Regions from separate parts of the Variovorax sp. 160MFSha2.1 genome, predicted to be linked through region 1. Evidence: riboswitches for the same ligand, from Rfam matches in the RefSeq annotation. Region 1 holds a riboswitch; the other holds the start of a gene.
The links. A riboswitch is a leader RNA that binds a small molecule or an ion and turns the genes downstream of it on or off. The one in region 1 is predicted to bind glycine.
Positions count from the first base shown of each region.

Region 2: it holds a riboswitch for glycine, as region 1 does, so the genes downstream of both, ABL838_RS03970 (D-amino acid dehydrogenase) here and gcvT (glycine cleavage system aminomethyltransferase GcvT) in region 1, are expected to answer to the same signal.

Region 1 is NZ_CP157624.1:4,176,936-4,180,401, reverse strand. It holds gene gcvP (aminomethyl-transferring glycine dehydrogenase) at 1-159, opposite strand, end outside; gene gcvH (glycine cleavage system protein GcvH) at 328-699, opposite strand; gene gcvT (glycine cleavage system aminomethyltransferase GcvT) at 762-1,934, opposite strand; glycine riboswitch at 1,980-2,093, opposite strand; glycine riboswitch at 2,106-2,203, opposite strand; gene ABL838_RS18985 (DUF6506 family protein) at 2,224-2,508, opposite strand; gene ABL838_RS18980 (YkvA family protein) at 2,747-3,157, opposite strand; gene ABL838_RS18975 (hypothetical protein) at 3,207-3,466, opposite strand, start outside.
Region 2 is NZ_CP157624.1:928,024-931,489, reverse strand. It holds gene rfbD (dTDP-4-dehydrorhamnose reductase) at 1-21, opposite strand, end outside; gene rfbB (dTDP-glucose 4,6-dehydratase) at 18-1,094, opposite strand; glycine riboswitch at 1,212-1,309, shown strand; glycine riboswitch at 1,313-1,418, shown strand; gene ABL838_RS03970 (D-amino acid dehydrogenase) at 1,512-2,831, shown strand; gene ABL838_RS03965 (hypothetical protein) at 2,810-3,466, opposite strand, start outside.

The sequences.
Region 1 (3,466 bases):
GGCGGGCACGATGCCGTCGATGAGCTCCGCGCGCGTTTCCGACCCGATCGCCGGCAGCATGCGCGCCTCGTCCGCCGCGTCGATGCCGATGTGGCGGGCAATGAATTCTTCGGCGTTCTCGAGTTCTTGCAGGGTGGGAAGGGCAGCGGGCTTCGACATGGCAGTGCTGTTGATAAGAGCTTGGGGCGGGGGAGCGGGGTCAGAACGCAGAAGTCGCGAAGGTCTCGCAGAGGTCGCAGAAGGAAAACCAAAAGATGATTCGGTTTCTTCTGCGACTTCTGCGTAGTTTTTGTATTCCTTCTGCGTTCGGCTGTCCGATTTCGAGGATCAGGATTCGGCAGCGAACTTGTCGTACGAGGCCGCGTCCAGCAGCGCGTCGAGCTGCGAGGGGTCGCTCAGCTTGACCTTGAAGAACCAGCCGGCGGCCAGCGGGTCGCTGTTGGCGAGCGACGGGTCGGCGCGCAGCTCTTCGTTCACTTCGGTGATTTCGCCCGACACGGGCATGAACACGTCGGCGGCGGCTTTCACCGATTCGACGACGCCGGCGACATCGCCCTGCGCGAAGGTCTTGCCGACTTCGGGCAGGTCGACGAACACCACGTCGCCCAGCGCGTCCTGTGCGTGCACGGTGATGCCGACGGTGGCCGCGTCGCCTTCGGCCGACACCCATTCGTGGTCCTTGGTGTACTTGATGCTCATGGTGGAAAACTCCTCGTGGAAAAAATGGTTCGGGGGTGCAGAGCCTAGCCGGTCAGCCGCGTTCAGCCGCGGTAGTAGCGGGTGGGCACGAAGGGCATGGTCGACACCTCCATCGGCACCGACTTGCCGCGCACGATGGCCTGCACGCGCGTGCCCGGCTCGGCGAACGCGGTGGCCACGTAGCCCATGGCGATGCAGCGGTCGGCCGTGGGGCCGAGCAGGCCGCTGGTGACAGTGCCGATGTCCTGGCCCTCGAAAGACTGCAGCACCGTGCCGTCGCGCACCGGAATGCGCTCCAGCGCGACGAGGCCCACGCGTTTGCGCTTCAGCGTGTCGTGGTCGGTGTGTCCGGCCGCGCCGGCGGTGGAGGCGGCGAGCTGCGCGAGCACCTTCGCGGCACCCGGAAAACCGCCTTCGCGCGCGCCGCCCGCGCGGCGCACCTTCTGCATCGCCCAGTTGAGCGAGGCCTCGACGGGCGTGGTGGTGGTGTCGATGTCGCTGCCGTAGAGGCAAAGTCCCGCCTCGAGCCGCAGCGAATTGCGCGCTCCCAGGCCTATGGGCTTGACCTCGGGCTGGGCCAGCAGCAGGCGGGCGAGGCGTTCGGCGTCGGATGCGGCCACCGAGATCTCGAAGCCGTCTTCTCCGGTGTAGCCGCTGCGGGTGACGAAGGCCGCAATGCCGTCGATCTGCACCGCTCCGCCCGTCATGAACACGAAGCGCTCGACGCCGGGCGACAACCGCGCCAGCGTGGCCGCAGCCTGCGGGCCCTGCAGCGCGAGCAGCGCGTTCTCGGGCAGGGGGCGCACCTCGCAGCGCGAGCCGATCTTCTTCTGGATATGGGCGATGTCGGCAACCTTGCAGGCGCCGTTGACGATCACGAAGATCGAGCCGTTGCCCTCGTTGAAGAACATCAGGTCGTCGAGGATGCCGCCCTCGTCGTCCAGCAGCAGGCCGTAGCGCTGCTTGCCGGCGGGCAGGTCGATCACGTCGACGGGCATCAGGGTCTCGAAGGCGGCCGCGGCGTCGGGCCCGACCAGGCGCAGCTGGCCCATGTGGGAAATGTCGAAGAGGCCGGCCGCGTCGCGCGTGTGCTTGTGCTCGGCCATCAGGCCCGCCGGGTACTGGACCGGCATCGAATAGCCGGCGAAGGGCACCATGCGGGCGCCCAGCTCCAGGTGGAGGTCATACAGCGGCGTCTTGAGAAGTTCGGTAGCGGGGGCGGAAGAAGCGGCCACGGGGCACTCCAAAGGGGCAGTCGAAATCCATGACGCAAGCCATGGGCCACCCCTGCTGTCCGCTTTACCTGAGAGATTCGCCCCACGATCGGGGTTTGCTCCTTCGGTGGGCCGCTGCTCCTGTTTTGGATGCGGCGGCCTCTCTCCAGCAAGGAAACGCCGGTTTTCACCGGCGCCTCGTCAGTCCTTTTGCCTGAGCGTTCGGGGGAAATTTGCCCCCTGCGCCTTCGGCGGCCCCGGCATGCGGGGCTCTCTCCTGACTTTCGAGAGTGTAGTTGATCGGGTATCGCTAGGAGAACAGACGGTGCATCGAGTCGATCGACTCCGGCCCGTACGCGACCACGCCAACGGGCACGGCGTAGTCGATGGCCTCGATGATCTTGCCCGCCCACACGGGGCTGAATCCGCCGCAGAGTTCGATGAGCTGTACACCTTCCCGAACCATCTCCTGCGCAACCTCGATACCTTCGGAGGCGGTTGCGACTCCTACGACCTTCATTCGGAACTTGTCTGTTCCCTGATGCTGGACAAATCGGTCTCCCGTCACGATGAATCCGAAACTTGTGAGAGCCATGGGCTTGTTCTCCCTTTATGCATTGATGAGCGTTGAGGCAAGCGGTGCCTCTGGCGGCTGCTTGCTCGGTTCAGCGTACACCTTGCAGCGCTTCGCATCCGCAAGATTCATGACCACCGGTTCCAGATGTCCGATGTACGGTCGGACACGATGAAGCAATGCCGAAGCCGCTGGCGTCGGCCGGCTTTTCATTCGCAGCGATTCGGCGCGCTCCGCAACGACCATCTTCTCGATGCGCTCAGCGCACCCACAGGTACCACGCCCCTGCGGCGACCGCGATCCACACGGCCACGACCAGCGCGGCGCCCCAGCGGCTGGTCGGCCTCGAGCCCGAGCTTTGCATCCAGGCATCGGCCCGCTCGCGGCATTCGGCGAGCACGGACGCGGGAATCAGCCGGACCGCGAGCCAGATCAGCCCCGGCAGCAGCAGCACGTCGTCGACGTAGCCCAGCACCGGAATGAAGTCGGGGATCAGGTCGATCGGGCTGAGCGCATAGGCCACCACGAAAACACCCAGCGCCTTCGCATACCAGGGCGTGGAGGCGTGCCGGCAGGCGAACCAGAGGGTGACGCCGTCGCGCTTGAGGCGCCTGGCCCAGCTGCGAAGGCGCTCGGACAACGAGGTGGAGGCGGGAGGCGGGGAATTCACCCGGCGATGGTGTCACAGGCCGTGGCGGCCATCGCCCCGATCGAAGTTCTCAGTGAATCACTTCGGCCGGCGGCAGCAGCCGGTCGATGCGCTCGCGCAGCGACTCGGCGCGCTCCGCGCCCGCGGTCTTCTCGATCTCGGTGAGCATCAGCGCGGCGATCGTCAGCATGGCCTCGCGGTCGCGCGCCTCGCGCAGGGCGTCGCGCATCTGCAGCGCGAACTTCGGGTCGCGGCGCACGAACATGCGCTCGCAGATGTCGAACAGGAACATGCGCGTGGTCGCCAGCGAACGCTTGCCGTCGAAGGTGT
Region 2 (3,466 bases), 3.2 Mb from region 1:
GCCCAGCAGCAGCAGCTTCATGCCGCGGCCTTCGCGTTGTTGTCGTACTGCTTCTCGACCCATTCGCGGTACGCGCCGCTTTGCACGTTGCGCACCCATTCGCTATTCGCGAGATACCACTCGACGGTCTTGCGGATGCCGGTGTCGAAGGTTTCGGCGGGCTTCCAGCCGAGTTCGCGCTCGAGCTTGCGTGCGTCGATGGCGTAGCGGCGGTCGTGGCCCGGGCGGTCGGTGACGTAGGTGATCTGTTCCTTGTACGGTTTGCCGTCGGCGCGGGGGCGCAGTTCGTCGAGCAGGGCGCAGACTGTGTTGACGATCTCGATGTTGGGCTTCTCGTTCCAGCCGCCGACGTTGTAGGTCTCGCCGAGCTTGCCGGCTTCGAGAACGCGGCGGATGGCGCTGCAGTGGTCCTTCACGTAGAGCCAGTCGCGCACCTGCATGCCGTCGCCGTACACGGGCAGGTTCTTGCCGGCCAGCGCGTTGACGATCATCAGCGGGATCAGCTTCTCGGGGAAGTGGAACGGGCCGTAGTTGTTCGAGCAGTTGGTGGTCAGCACCGGCAGGCCGTAGGTGTGGTGCCAGGCGCGCACGAGGTGGTCGCTGGCGGCCTTGCTGGCCGAATAGGGGCTGTTGGGCTCGTACTTGTTCTCTTCGGTGAAGGCCGGGTCGGTCTTGGAGAGCGAACCGTAGACCTCGTCGGTCGAGACGTGCAGGAAGCGGAAGGCCGACTTCTGCTCGGCCGGCAGCGCGCCCCAGAAGCCGCGCACCGATTCGAGCAGGCGGAAGGTACCGAGCACGTTGGTCTGCACGAAGTCCTCGGGGCCGTGGATCGAGCGGTCCACGTGCGACTCGGCGGCGAAGTTGACCACGGCGCGGGGCTTGTGCTCGGCGAGCAGGCGGTCGATCAGGGCGCTGTCGCCGATGTCACCCTGCACGAAGATGTGCTTGGGGTTGCCCTTGAGCGACGCGAGGGTCTCGAGGTTGCCGGCGTAGGTCAGCTTGTCGAGATTGACGACGGGCTCGTCGCTGTTCGCGATCCAGTCGAGTACGAAGTTGGCGCCAATGAAGCCGGCGCCGCCGGTAACCAGGATCATGAAGTCCCCTGCAGTTATGTGGAACGATCGCCGTCCGGCAGATCAACAGGTGATTATCCCATTGGCCCAAGGGAGAGAATCCAGAGGTTGGCGCCCGAGCAGGCTCCGCCTACAATCGCCTCCACTGCAGGAGAGCGGGCCACCCGGTGGCCCTACCGAAGGCGCAAACTCCCATAAACGCTCAGGTCGGCCTCGCAAGGGCCTGTACTGCAACAACTGAAACGCCGTCTGGAGAGCCGCCACGCCATGTGGCGCACCGAAGGAGCAAACCCTCTGCGGGCGCAGCGGGTGAATCTCTCAGGTACCGAGGACAGGGGGAGCGGCAACTTGGACTGCGGTCGTCCGGTTGTTTTTGCTATTCATTCAATAGCAATCCACGCCCGCCATTCAAGCGCTGCAACCTCAAAGGTACTTGAAATGCGCGTGATCGTCCTCGGCGCCGGCCTGCTCGGCGTGACTTCGGCTTACTACCTCCAGCAACTCGGCCACGAAGTGACCGTGATCGACCGGCAGGCCACCCCGGCCGCCGAAACCAGCTTCGCCAACGGCGGGCAGATCTCCGTCAGCCATGCCGAACCCTGGGCCAACCCCAGCGCGCCGCTGAAGGTGCTGCAATGGCTGGGCAAGGAAGACGCCCCGCTGCTCTTCCGCATGCGCGCCGACATGCGCCAGTGGCTCTGGGGCCTGCAGTTCCTGCGCGAATGCACGCCGGCGCGCACCCGCCACAACATCGAACAGATCGTTCGTCTGGGTACATACAGCCGTTCGATGTTGCAACAGTTGCGCCGCGACACCGGCCTCAACTACGACCAGCGCACCCAGGGCATCCTGCACTTCTATACGACGCAGAAGGAGTTCGACGGTGCTCTCGAGCCCGCCGAGCAGATGCGCACCCTGGGCTGCGAGCGCCGCGTCATCTCGGCCGACGAGGCCGTGAAGATCGAGCCTGCCCTCGCCCACATCCGCCCCAAGCTGGCCGGCGCCACCTACACGGCCGAAGACGAATCCGGCGACGCCAACCGCTTCGCGCGTGAACTCGTGGGGCTGGCCGCCGCCGCGGGCGTGAAGTTCCTGATGAGCCACACCGTCACCGCGCTGCGCGAGGCCGGCGGCATCATCGACCACGTCGAGGCCACCGACAGCGAAGGCCGCTTCCAGCGCATCCGCGGGGACGCCTTCGTGCTGGCGATGGGCTCGCTGAGTCCGCTTTACGCAGCGCCGCTGGGCATCCGGTTGCCGATCTATCCTGCGAAGGGCTACTCGGTGACCCTGCCCGTCAAGGACGCCTCCAAGGCCCATCAGGTCTCGCTGACGGATGACGAATTCAAGCTCGTCTTCTCGCGCTACACCTCGGCTTCGGGCGACCGCTTGCGCATCGCCGGCACCGCCGAGCTCAACGGCTACGACCGCGACCTGAACCGCGTGCGCTGCGAGGCCATCGTGCGCCGCGTCGAAGAACTCTTCCCCGGCGCCGGCGACACCACCCAGGCCCAGTTCTGGACCGGCCTGCGCCCCGCCACGCCGAGCAATGTCCCGCTGATCGGCAAGACGAAGCTGCCGAACCTGTTCCTCAACACTGGCCATGGCACCCTCGGGTGGACGCACGCCTGCGGCTCGGGCAAGTCGATCGCGCGGATCGTGAGCGGGCTGGAACCGGAGGTGGATTTCGCGTTCACGGGCATAGCCCGCCCAGGTGGCTCGAAGACGAGCCGCCTTCACTCCACGAGCGCGTCCTGAGGCCGAACACTCGCTGTTTCGCTTCCGTCACGACTGCTGTCGCCCGTCGGCAGCATGTCGACTCTCAGCAACTGAAGACCGAAGCCGATGCGGCGAGCATCGGCGCTTTCGGCGACATCGCAAGGCCTGTGGGCGCCGCTCACGAATATCTCGGCATCCAGCAATGGTCTGCCGTGCAGTTTCCGGATCTCCAGGTCACAGAAAAATCTCAGTGAATCGCCCGTCTTGACGATTTGGCAGGCACTGCCGTTGATCCGCAGATCGACTTCGACCGGCGCACTTCCACTGGGTTGATAGGCGGCCCCTGTTACGGTGACTCGCACCTTGCCGGCAGCGGGCAACTCCGCGGTATCGAGTACGAGCAGAAAGGAGGCGGTGCCTTCGGCGCTCCACGCACCCCAGGGTTCAGGCTCGTGCCAGCCGGCTGTGAGACCCGGCACATGGAGGCTTCCGCTTCCGAAGGCCACGTCGTCACCCAACGCCACCTTCGGGCTGGAACGCAATCCCGCATCATCGAGTTGCAGCCCCCACCGGACTCCAAATGCCCGGTCCATCATCTCAGCATTCGTTGACGACGTGACGGCGGAATACCGCCTCCTGGGCATCAGAAAGAACGGGACGCGAGTCCGACCGAC